4 regions of the Bacillus sp. DU-106 genome follow, and region 1 is predicted to be linked to each of the others. Evidence: riboswitches for the same ligand, from Rfam matches in the RefSeq annotation. Region 1 holds a riboswitch; each other region holds the start of a gene.

Region 1 (3,259 bases):
CTAAAGGATCCCTCGTGCAGTTATTACTTCCCATAATAAAATACACTTGCAATAGCTTAGACATTTTATCTATTTCAATGCGTGCCATTTCTTTCACTCCCTCTTACTCTAACTCCTCAATCTTTCCATACTTCTCAATATCACTAGAAGTAGTATTCGCTAACTGATTTAAAAATTCAATTTGGAAACTACCAGGTCCCTTTTCCACGGTCTTAGCAGCTGCCAGTTCCGAAGCTACACCATAAAACGTTAATGCTGCTACTGCTGCTTTTACATAATCTTTTTCCACTGCTACAAATGCTCCTATTACAGAAGTTAGTAAACAACCTGTTCCCGTAACTTTCGTTAAAATAGGGTGACCATTTCGAATAACAATAGTTCTCTTTCCATCTGTAACAACATCTTCTTTTCCAGTAATGACCGCAACTGTATTTAGTTCATCTGCTGCCTGCCTTGCAATACTTACAACATTGCCATTTCCAGTACCAGCGTCTACCCCTTTAATTTCCCATTTCTCATTAATAACATTTGCTATTTCAGCTGCATTTCCGCGGATAATTGCTAACTCAATTTCAGCCGGAATATGTCTCGCAACTTCTGTTCGATACGAAGTTGCTCCTGCACCAACTGGATCAAATAGTACTGGCACATTGTTCGCATTTGCTGATTTACCCGCGAGTAACATCGCTTCTACTTCTTCAGGACGAAGTGTCCCCATATTTAATACTAACGCTCCAGCAATGCTAGCCATTTCTGCTACTTCTTCTTTCGCATACGCCATTACAGGCGATGCCCCAAGTGCCAACAAACCGTTAGCAGTAAAATTTGTTACAACAACATTTGTAATATTATGAACAAGCGGATTAGATTCTCTCACCAAATCCACTACTTTACTAATTTCTTTCATATTCATCCTTTTCATCTCCTAACTATAATGATGGGAGATACACAAAAAGACACTTTGCGCGTACGCAAAGTGCCTGAATATGTGCTTTTACACTCTCCCTACGCTGGCATTATCCAACAGGTTCAAATGGTCAATGACGGACTAGTAGCCATACTCTCAGTTTGTATCCACAAACTCCCATGTGTTTCTTATTCATCTACTTCAAAGTCTACTCTTATTCTAGTAAAATAACAAGTTCTTTACTTTTCTATTTGATATAGAGGCAACTGATAAAGTGAAACTTTAATCAGTTGGGATTTTGTTAACTCCATTAAAAACAGCTGAAATATGGAGCGAAACTGAATCTCAAGAAGATGTATGCTATATTTAACTTATGGAAATTTGAAAGGATGTTTTTAATATGTCAAAAAGCGTTGTAATCGCTGAAAAACCTTCCGTTGCACGAGATATTGCTCGTGTACTGAAGTGTGATAAAAAAGGAAACGGCTATCTTGAAGGTAGTAAATATATTGTAACTTGGGCTTTAGGTCATCTCGTTACATTAGCAGATCCAGAAAGTTATGATGTGAAATATAAAAAGTGGAATTTAGAAGATTTACCGATGCTACCTGAGCGTTTGAAATTAACGGTTATTAAACAAACTGGTAAACAATTTAATGCTGTAAAAAGTCAGCTACTTAGAAAAGATGTAAATGAAATTATTGTAGCAACAGACGCTGGACGTGAAGGGGAATTAGTCGCACGCTGGATTATCGATAAAGTTAAGCTAAATAAACCAATCAAACGTTTATGGATTTCTTCTGTAACCGATAAAGCAATTAAAGATGGTTTTGCAAATTTAAAACCAGGTAAAGCCTATGACAATTTATACGCTTCAGCAGTTGCGCGTTCAGAAGCTGACTGGTATATCGGTCTTAATGCAACTCGTGCTTTAACGACTCGCTTTAATGCCCAGTTAAATTGCGGCCGTGTACAAACCCCTACTGTTGCTATGATTGCTAGTCGTGAGGATGAAATAAAGAACTTCAAAGCACAAACTTACTACGGCATCGAAGCTCAAACAATGGAGAAGCTCAAACTTACTTGGCAAGATGCAAATGGCAATAGCCGTAGTTTTAATAAAGAAAAAATCGATGGTATTGTAAAACGTTTAGATAAACAAAATGCTACTGTTTTGGAAATTGATAAGAAACAGAAGAAGTCATTCTCTCCTGGTCTTTACGATTTAACTGAATTGCAACGTGATGCGAATAAAAAGTTCGGTTACTCTGCTAAAGAAACATTAAATATTATGCAAAAATTGTATGAACAGCATAAAGTACTAACGTACCCTCGTACAGATTCACGCTACATTTCATCTGATATCGTTGGAACACTTCCAGAACGTCTAAAAGCATGTGGTGTTGGAGAATACCGTCCCTTCGCACATAAAGTATTACAAAAGCCTATCAAACCTAACAAATCATTTGTTGATGATAGTAAAGTAAGCGATCATCATGCGATTATTCCAACAGAAGGATACGTTAACTTCTCAGCATTCACAGATAAAGAACGCAAAATTTATGATTTAGTTGTAAAACGTTTCTTAGCTGTGTTATTCCCGGCATTCGAATATGAGCAACTAACGTTACGCACAAAGGTTGGCAATGAAACGTTCATTGCGCGCGGAAAAACAATTCTACATGCCGGTTGGAAAGAAGTATATGAAAATCGCTTTGAAGATGATGATGTAACTGATGACGTAAAAGAGCAACTTCTACCTCACATTGAGAAAGGCGATACATTAGCTGTAAAGTTAATTATGCAAACATCAGGTCAAACAAAAGCACCTGCACGATTTAACGAAGCGACTTTACTTTCAGCAATGGAGAATCCTACAAAATATATGGATACGCAAAATAAACAACTTGCTGATACGTTAAAATCGACTGGTGGATTAGGTACTGTAGCGACACGTGCAGACATTATCGACAAGCTATTCAATTCATTCTTAATTGAAAAACGCGGTAAAGATATTCACATTACTTCAAAAGGTCGCCAGTTACTTGATTTAGTACCAGAAGAATTAAAATCTCCTACACTAACTGGTGAATGGGAACAAAAACTTGAGGCTATCGCAAAAGGTAAATTGAAAAAAGAAGTATTCATTTCTGAAATGAAGAACTATACGAAAGAAATCGTTTCTGAAATTAAATCAAGCGATAAAAAATATAAACATGACAACATTTCAACGAAGTCTTGTCCAGATTGCGGTAAACCAATGCTAGAAGTAAACGGCAAAAAGGGAAAAATGCTCGTATGCCAAGATCGTGAATGTGGTCATCGTAAAAATGTATCTCGTACAACAAACGC
Region 2 (3,259 bases), 2.1 Mb from region 1:
CAGTTCAAGGAACACTGGAGAGTTTAGGGATTCCTTATAGCGGAAGTAATATGTTATCTAGCAGTATATGTATGGATAAAAATATTTCGAAAAAGATTTTACGTTATGAAGGTGTAGAAACACCAGATTGGATTGAACTTACAAAAATGGAGGATCTAAATCTTGATGAGTTAGATAAGTTAGGATTTCCATTAGTGGTAAAACCAAACTCTGGCGGATCGAGTGTCGGGGTGAAAATCGTTTACAATAAAAATGAATTGATCTCAATGCTAGAAACTGTATTCGAATGGGATTCTGAAGTAGTAATTGAGAAGTATATAAAAGGTGATGAAATTACATGTTCTATTCTGGATGGAAAACAGTTACCTATAGTTTCAATTCGACATGCAGCCGAGTTCTTTGATTACAATGCAAAATATGATGATACTAGTACCGTTGAGGAAGTTATCGAACTTCCAGCAGAAATTAAGGAACGTGTAAATAAAGCTTCACTGACTTGTTATAAAGCATTAAAATGTAGTGTTTATGCAAGAGTTGATATGATGGTGAAGGACGGAATTCCATATGTAATGGAAATTAATACATTACCAGGGATGACACAATCAAGCCTATTGCCCAAAAGTGCAGAAGCAGCGGGAATTAGTTATAGCAAACTATTAGATATGATTATTGAAACATCATTAAAAGTTAGAAAAGAAGAAGGGTTTTAAGGAGATTATATAACGAATTTTTTTGACAGTTTCACGAAGTATGCTATGATGAATACATTATAAAAACAAAATATTTATCCACTAGGGGGGCCTTTTATAGGCTGAGATCAAATGTGATTTTGAGACTCTTAGTACCTGATCTGGTTAATGCCAGCGTAGGGAAGTGGGAAAGACGTTGCTATTTAATGAGTAAATAAATACTGTCAATTTCACTTTCTTTACGCCTGTAAAGAAAGTTTTTTTATTTTACAGCTTTAATAATTGTGGATAAATACTTATATTTTATACATTATTGGAGGGATTTAAATGACTTTTTCACAATCATTACGTAAAGAAGTAGATTCAATTTGGGAAGCGAGTTTTAACCATCCTTTTGTAAAAAAACTTGGTGAAGGAACATTAGATTTAGCTAGTTTTCGCTATTATGTGCTTCAAGATTCATATTATTTGAGTCATTTTGCTAGAGTACAAACTTTAGGAGCTGCAAAAGCTCTTGAATTAGAGACGACAGCTCGTATGGCACATCATGCTCAAAATACATATGAGGCCGAGTTATCTTTACATGAGAATTTTGCTAAAAAACTAGGGATAACGAAAGAAGAAAAAGATAATTTTATTCCTGCGCCAACTGCATATGCGTATACTTCACATATGTATCGTGCTGCGTATGAAGGGCATTTAGGAGATACCATTGCAGCAATTTTACCTTGCTATTGGTTGTATTATGAAATTGGCGAACGCTTAAAAGAGTGCCAGCCGGAAGAGCCAATTTATAACGAATGGATTTCTGCTTATGGATCTGATTGGTTCCGTACGCTAGTTGAAGAACAAATTACACGTTTAGATACTATCGCTGAAAAAGTAACAGAGGCAGACCGCAAACGTATGAAACAGCATTTTATTATTAGCAGTCAATATGAATATTCATTTTGGGAAATGGCTTATACATTAGAAAAGTGGCCAGTGGATACAGACGTAAAAGACGTAATTGGATAAAGAATAGAAGTAATGTTATAGATAGGTCTGGATCATACCTATCTATATATTTTTTCTTGTCAAATTTGCGTAAAGTTATTAGTGCTACGGATATGGCGAAATAGAATATCGATAATTTAGCTCATTTACTTGTCTACGCATTAACTGGATAAACTTCTGTCACATTTATTTTACAATTAAAGAACGTAAATGTTGGTGGTATGAAGTTAAATAAGAAAAGAAACCCGAGCTATTAGCTGTAACGGAGTTGTTTTTTCTTCGCAGGAATTCCTAAATTATCATGGAGTGTTGTTAATACGATATGCAAATATGCATATCGTATTTTTTTGAGTTCTTTATGTGTTAAAATTAGATATAAAGATATAGAAATATAAAGAAGCAAAAGCAGGAATATCCAATGAATTTTGAGAGGTGTTATATGTTTACAAATAAGAAATTAATTCGATTTGGTTTATCGTTGTTTGTATTTTTAGGGATAATTAATTTTACAATCAGCTATTTCCAAACATATCTTGAAACAGCAGCAGATATTAAATGGGTAATTCCAGAAATTTGGAAAACTATTTTGCTAGATGTTCCTCAAGGTATACTTGTTCTTTTAGGCGCAATTGCTTTATATGATTTCACAAAAGAGGCATCACAAAAAGACGCATCAATCTAAGTGTGTCTTTTTTCAATTAGCAATTTCATAGAGAGTTTTGCTGGAGAAATAGAATGAAAAGCCCTAATTAGGGCTTTTTTTGTTGGAATTTCATATCCGTCATAGAAACCGGTCACTTGGAGGTGTTATAGCGAAAGCCATTTACAGTACAGAAAAATCTAAGCAGCAGACGGAAATATATAGGACATGGCATCATAATTATTGAGAAATTAATTGAACTTAGTAAGTATGAAGATATGACGCTAGAATTCATATTTTTAAATTTTTATTTATCCCGCTATTTGCCGGGCAGTAAGCCCCCCACCTCAAAATTCAGCGGAAGCAAAGAAGTTAGGTAGGGGATGAACAAAACCCCACTGATTAAAGTTTCACTTTATAAAAATGAGCCCATAGTAAAAATAGGTATATGAACAAGGTGCATCATCTAGTGATAAGTCATACTTTGTTGGTGTACGTATTGAACTTAGTTTATAGCGCTATTTCTACTTAGATGTAACGAACAGGAATATAGGGAAGTATCGATGAGGTTGTATTTTATAAACGGAGGTTATGAAAATGAATCAGTTTCAACAAGAACTACAAGCGTTAAGCCTTAATGATTACCGGTCTGGAAATATTGTCTATTGGGACCAGCAAAACCAATATCCATATTACTATATTGAAGATGCTGCTCGTCGCTGTGGCGGTTGTGGTCGTTGTGGCGGTTGTGGTGGAGGTCGTTGTGGCGGCTTCCGTTGTGGTGGCTTCCGTTGTATTGGTTGCTTCGGTTGTATTGGTTGCGGAGGCTGTGGCGGTTGTGGCGGCTGTGGAGGCTGTGGTGGTTGCTCTAACTGTTTTGATGGTTTTACTGATACTACTGGTACTATTGTAACGTATGAATATTGATAACATC
Region 3 (3,259 bases), 700 kb from region 1:
GAGTATTCAATGATTGCCTTCATCTAAGCTGCCCCTCCCACCATTATGAGAGGTAAGTGAAGGAAACCGATACAGCTTGTGCGTATGCAGTGCATTTTGGTCTGGGTCACAGTCTTTTAACGTGGTCGAACTACAGGAGGAGTAAGCATATTCCCGATGGATCCATTTCCACACTTCCATTATCTGGGGAAATCCCCCAGTATCCAAGACTAAATTTTACCCATACATCATTTTTTTGATGTAGCTCTTGAAGATAAAAACTATTTAATTTTCAAGGAACAGTTATTAACTTAAAACTTATTATACGAGGAGGGTGTATCATGAAAAAAATATGCTTTGTATTAATTGTCGACGCTGGTATAAATTATGGTTCAATATTTTCTCTACCATTTTTAAGGAATCAGGATGATTTGAAGGAATATTTTTCTAATTATTATGATGTTTCAATTAATTATATTAGGGATAAAAACTCAGTTGACTATTTGGTAGTTCCCAAACCGTGTCCAGCTTTTGATAATGAAAATAATCTTCCAATAATTGAAGTACCAGCAATCTTATTTATGGAAAAGAATTTTGAAAAAATAAAGACTTATATAGACAATTATTTTTCTAATAACTCATAAAGAAAATAAAAGTACAGTAAAAAGAAGTCCGATAAAAAACGAGTGGTGTAGAATATTTCTATTAATCATTCGTTTTTTATTATATTTACATATATTTTTTAAAAGAGGATTATAGACGTTCTGAAAAAAAATTATAACAAGAACAGTGTTCGTGCTACTATCTACGGTTATTTTTTGTACTAAGTACCCCTTTAACTAACAAGACCACAAAAAAATAATTAACATATTAAGGGGATTACGTTACAATAAATGTAAGAGATTTTTCTTTGAGTTTTAGCTCTGAATAATAAAGATAGTTAAATCACTAAATGGAGGAGCAGGTCAATTTTGTTCCTTGTATAGTAAATTGTTACCTATCTCTATTGCAGGTTGTATGGCAGGTAACAGTAGCAGTTGTAGCGAAATACAGCAGAGACAAAGGCTCTTTGGCAAACGGGACTGATGAATGTATTTGGCAAGTAAAAAATGGTTCTTCCTGGAGTTAGTTGAAAAGTCTCATTCTCTCCAAAAGTAGAATCTTTGTCCGCAATGTGGAGAATTTGCATCGACCATACATGATTCTTTTAATAAGCTTTAACTTGTTTATGCTCCCTTCGGCAAGACCATTATTATTCTCATAAGTTACCGCATTTCTGACAGCTTCAATATCCCGGGCTAATCCATTCGTAAAGCTCTTAAACTCTTGTATATTAGTATTCTTAATTTTCTTAATACAATGGTTGAGATTCTCAACACTCTTTGTGGTGAAGATGTTTTTAAACTCCCATTTTAAATCATAAACTATTTTTACAATAGGGTGTTCTTCGTAATTATTGTTGGTATTATAACGTATGTTCAAGCATATTATTTAACGTGGATGATTCCATAAAGAGAAAAAGAAATAACCTTTGCATTTTTCAGATTATCGTGTATGATGGGAAGGTATTGAAAATTAAATCAGTGATAAACTAGGGGTGCCTAACGTATGCGTAGGCTGAGAGAGAAGCGCGTGATCTTCTTAACCCTTTGGACCTGATCTGGCTCGTACCAGCGTAGGGAAGTTAACGGCTTTACATAATGATGTCTTTTATGAGCCAGGTCCTTATTTTTTTATGGACCTGGCTCTTTTTATTTTGGCATGCGCTGGCCATATCTCGTCCTTGTCACGAACAGGGGAGGCAACAAAGGTTATGAAACAGTCTGTTTCAGCTGAGCAAATTGAATTGAAATCGAGTTTACCAGGGAGTAAGAAAGTATATGTGGATGGACCACGCGTAGGCATGAAAGTGCCGATGCGTGAGATTGAACAAAGCGAAACGAACGGCATCCCAAATCCTCCAGTCCGTGTGTATGATACGAGCGGTCCTTATACGGATCCGGCGTATAAAGTGGAGCTGGAAAAGGGAATTCCAACGCCGCGTCATTCTTGGATCATGGAGCGCGGGGATGTAGAGGCATATGAAGGGCGCGAGGTGAAACCAGAGGATGATGGTGTGAAAGTGGCTTCGAAACATACACCTGTTTTCCCGCAAATGGATCGCCAGCCGCTTAGAGCGAAGCAAGGTGCAAATGTTACGCAAATGCATTATGCGCGTAATGGCATTATTACGTCTGAGATGGAATACGTTGCAATTCGTGAAGGAGTAGAGCCGGAGTTTGTTCGTAAGGAAATCGCAGAAGGCCGCGCTATTTTACCAGCGAATATTAATCATCCAGAAGCAGAACCGATGATTATCGGGCGTAATTTCCACGTGAAGGTAAATGCAAATATCGGAAACTCTGCTGTATCTTCTTCTATTGCAGAAGAAGTAGAGAAGATGACGTGGGCAACGCGCTGGGGTGCAGATACGATTATGGATTTATCTACAGGTAAAAACATTCATACGACGCGTGAGTGGATTATTCGTAATGGGCCTGTACCAGTTGGAACTGTGCCGATTTATCAAGCGCTTGAAAAGGTAAATGGAATTGCAGAAGATTTAACATGGGAAGTGTACCGTGATACGTTAATTGAGCAAGCGGAGCAAGGCGTTGATTACTTTACGATTCACGCTGGTGTATTGCTTCGTTACATTCCAATTACTGCAAAGCGTACGACAGGTATCGTTTCGCGTGGTGGTTCGATTATGGCGCAGTGGTGTTTATTCCATCATAAAGAAAACTTCCTATATACTCATTTTGAAGAGATTTGTGAAATTATGAAGCAGTACGATGTTTCGTTCTCTCTTGGAGATGGATTACGTCCAGGATCGATTGCAGATGCAAATGACGAAGCACAATTCTCTGAGCTTGAAACACTTGGTGAATTAACGAAAATTGCTTGGAAACATGATGTGCAAGTTATGATCGAAGGACCTGGACACGTACCGATGCACTTAATTAAAGAGAATATGGAGAAAGAGCTTGATATTTGTCAGGGCGCGCCGTTTTATACACTTGGGCCACTAACGACAGATATTGCACCAGGTTATGACCATATTACATCGGCAATTGGAGCTGCGATGATCGGTTGGTTTGGAACGGCGATGCTTTGTTATGTAACGCCGAAAGAACATTTAGGTTTGCCAAACAAAGATGATGTACGCACGGGTGTTATTACGTACAAAATTGCAGCGCATGCGGCTGATCTTGCGAAAGGACATAAAACGGCTCATCAG
Region 4 (3,259 bases), 320 kb from region 1:
TCTTTTCTATTGGTGCGATGACGAACAACGAATGAGCTTAGAGAAAAAATATAATCTGAGCTTTATTTATGAAAAATATGCTTGTGGATAAACAATATTTTCGATATGAAAAATTAATATAAATTAAAAAGGATCTCCAGTTTATGTGAGATCCTTTTTTGTTAGTAAAACAAGGAGAAAGTGATTAAGACAAGAAACAACATTCCATATAGGAGAAGTTGTGCAGTATAACTTCCTTGTATACCAAAAAAAGTATTGGCTTTCTTATACAAATGCAATATGTATTTTATTGGAGCATCTTTGAAAGATTGGTACACAGTGTCTCCTCTTTCTAAGCTTCTTGTTTTTGTTTTTGGTTATAAGGGACATTAATATATCTAGCTACAAATAATAAAACAGCCATAAAGAATACTGGAAATACAGTAGATAAATAAAAGCCATTACTAATTATATTTGTTATGAGAGCACTCAAAAGAAAAATAGCATTATAAATATGGGCAATTTTTTGTTTTAGTTGCACTTGAAATGATTCCATCATAATTTCTAATGCAACAAAAGCAATAATAATAGATAAAAATACAATGTTTGTATTGTAAATGATTAAACAACAGATTAAACCTAAAAAGGCTACGTATTCAATTATAAGAGGTATATTGCGTGGCATACAATTTACCTAACTAAATATGGCAGTGGATTTACTGCATTTGTTTTTTCAAAATTCCATTCTCCATTATGTAATTCAAAATGAAGATGTTGCCCGTATGAATGACCTGTGTTTCCCATATGACCTATTAATTGTCCAGTCTGTACTTGATCACCAGCTTGTACAGTGCGATCCTTCATATGAGCATAAACAGTTGTATATAATTTCCCATTGATTTGATGCGCAATGAAAACAACATTGCCATAGCTAGCTGAATAATAAGATTTCACAACTTTACCTGCAGCAGCAGCTTGGATAGAGACGTTTCCTGGAGCGGCAATATCTATACCATAATGCATTTGTTCCCAGCGTATATCAAAGGTTGAGCTAATTCTTCCTTGAGCGGGGAATTTGAAAGCAGCTGGAATTGATGAAGGCTGATCTGTTTTAGCTTGTGGTTGATTTTGTACTACATAGTGTTTTGCTACATATCCGTATCCTGTGCCAAAACGAATTTTATACCAAGTACCTACAGTTTCTACTACTTGTACTTGAGTACCGTTTTGTAATGAACCGAGTAGAGCGCTACTTGTACTAGCGGTGCTACGTACATTTAGATTAGGTGTTGCAACAGTATATTTTGTATTATTTTGAACGGTGATTCCTTTTACTAAGGGTTGTGAACCATTAGAGATGAATGCTTTTTGTACGTAACCTGTTTGGCCATTATGTGATATTTTATACCATTCGCCTTGATCTTCTTGAACGGTAATAAACTTACCATTTGGTAATACATCTAAAATGGAAGATTCTAAATTAGGTTCAGAGCGAACGTTTAATGCATTAGCATTAACGATGTATTGATCATTAGATTGAAGTTTGTTTTTTAGTAAAATAGCATCTTTTTGTACATAACCTACTTTATTATGAACAGATACTTTATACCAACCATTAGTTGTTTCAATGATGTTCACTTTTGTATTAAAGCGAATTGTATCAATTGATGTGCTTTTTACGTTATCTTCTGTATGTAATGCTACTTGATCGACTTTGACATACCCAGTTTTAATATTAGATAATTGTTCAGCGTTTGCTTTTTGTACATTTGTTTCACCCATAGAAGGAAGTAAAGAAGCAATCGCTACAGTAGTTGCTGTTAAAGCAGTAGCTTTCATATTCATGGAATAGAGACCTCCTCTAGTTGTATAGTTGTAATTTTATTATAGTATAAAGATATAATATAGTGGGGGTATTCACATAAATGTAATATGAAATCAATATAAAAATAAATTTTTTGAGGATAATGATTCCTTTTTATACAATTAATTGGGGTTTTATTTTCTAAAATAGAATGTATGTATTGTATAATTTTGATATTATGTTGATAATTAAGAAAATTAAAAAAGTTGATGATGTCTTATTAGGGTGTTATACTGACAGTGATAATTTTATAGTTTGCTAGGAGAGCTGGTGTTGCCAGCTGAGAGTAGGCCGTAAGCCTTTGATCCTTTTTATTACCTGATCTAGATTATGCTAGCGTAGGGAAGCAATTCGGACACTAACAATGAGTCCCCGTTTCTTTGCGTATAGAAACGGGGCTTTTTTATTTGAAAATTTCATATTGAAACCACTAGGGGTGCTTGACTTGCTGAGAGAGGAATAATCCTTAACCCTTACAACACCTGATCTAGGTAATACTAGCGAAGGGAAGTGGAACATCGAATAAATGTATAACTTTATTTGCTGTAACCACTTCTTATATATAGAAGTGGTTTTTTATTTAGATACATATATTGAAAGGGGATAGAGAAATGAAATTTTGCGATAGATTATTAGAAACTGTGCAACCGGTTTGGGAGATGAGTCATAATCATCCGTTTGTAGTGGGTATGGGAGATGGCACGTTAGAAAAAGATAAATTCCAGTATTATATTATTCAAGATTATTTATATCTGCTAGATTATGCAAAGTTATATGCGATTGGTGTTGTAAAAGCAACGAATCCACAAGTAATGGGAAAGTTCGCTGAACAAATTGATGGTATATTAAATGGCGAAATGACAATCCATAAACAATATGCAAAAAGACTTGGAATTTCTATAGAGGAGATAGAGTCTGCGAAACCATCTGCTAAAAATTTAGCTTATACAAATTACATGATGTCTGTATCTCAAAATGGCACACTTGCGGAATTAATAGCAGCGCTTCTTCCATGTATGTGGAGCTATTGGGAAATTGGAAAGCGTTTAAATGATATTCCTGGAGCAAGAGATCATGAGTTTTTTGGTGAGTGGATTCAAGGATATAGTTCGGAAGAATACGGTAATCTTTGTATTTGGTTAATAGATTTATTAAATGAAATGGCAGTTGGAAAGTCTGAGAAAGAACTAGAAAGATTAGAGGAGATCTTCTTATATTCCAGTCGATTTGAATATTTATTCTGGGATATGTCCTATCGTAAGGAGATGTGGGGATTTGAGGAGCAAGAACATACTACAGTTTCATAATGTTTCTTTTCATTACGATGAGAAACCAATCATCCATGAATTAAATGCTTCTATATATGAGAAAGAGTTTGTCAGTATTATCGGACCGAGTGGATGTGGAAAAAGTACT

Evidence for each region. A riboswitch is a leader RNA that binds a small molecule or an ion and turns the genes downstream of it on or off. The one in region 1 is predicted to bind thiamine pyrophosphate.
Region 2: it holds a riboswitch for thiamine pyrophosphate, as region 1 does, so the genes downstream of both, tenA (thiaminase II) here and thiM (hydroxyethylthiazole kinase) in region 1, are expected to answer to the same signal.
Region 3: it holds a riboswitch for thiamine pyrophosphate, as region 1 does, so the genes downstream of both, thiC (phosphomethylpyrimidine synthase ThiC) here and thiM (hydroxyethylthiazole kinase) in region 1, are expected to answer to the same signal.
Region 4: it holds a riboswitch for thiamine pyrophosphate, as region 1 does, so the genes downstream of both, tenA (thiaminase II) here and thiM (hydroxyethylthiazole kinase) in region 1, are expected to answer to the same signal.

The regions. Positions count from the first base shown of each region.
Region 1 covers NZ_CP026607.1:412,771-416,029, reverse strand. The annotation lists gene thiE (thiamine phosphate synthase) at 1-88, opposite strand, end outside; gene thiM (hydroxyethylthiazole kinase) at 104-913, opposite strand; TPP riboswitch at 986-1,098, opposite strand; gene topB (DNA topoisomerase III) at 1,308-3,259, shown strand, end outside.
Region 2 covers NZ_CP026607.1:2,472,748-2,476,006, forward strand. The annotation lists gene C3Y97_RS12595 (D-alanine--D-alanine ligase) at 1-710, shown strand, start outside; TPP riboswitch at 784-889, shown strand; gene tenA (thiaminase II) at 1,017-1,706, shown strand; gene C3Y97_RS12610 (DUF3937 domain-containing protein) at 2,104-2,367, shown strand; gene C3Y97_RS12615 (heterocycloanthracin/sonorensin family bacteriocin) at 2,923-3,252, shown strand.
Region 3 covers NZ_CP026607.1:5,128,007-5,131,265, reverse strand. The annotation lists gene C3Y97_RS26300 (hypothetical protein) at 321-623, shown strand; gene C3Y97_RS26295 (transposase) at 1,105-1,374, opposite strand; partial or broken gene C3Y97_RS28515 (L-lactate permease) at 1,420-1,491, shown strand; TPP riboswitch at 1,563-1,678, shown strand; gene thiC (phosphomethylpyrimidine synthase ThiC) at 1,793-3,259, shown strand, end outside.
Region 4 covers NZ_CP026607.1:737,519-740,777, forward strand. The annotation lists gene C3Y97_RS03830 (DUF3965 domain-containing protein) at 1-91, shown strand, start outside; gene C3Y97_RS03835 (hypothetical protein) at 332-664, opposite strand; gene C3Y97_RS03840 (SH3 domain-containing protein) at 670-1,824, opposite strand; TPP riboswitch at 2,094-2,205, shown strand; TPP riboswitch at 2,266-2,369, shown strand; gene tenA (thiaminase II) at 2,455-3,150, shown strand; gene C3Y97_RS03850 (ABC transporter ATP-binding protein) at 3,119-3,259, shown strand, end outside.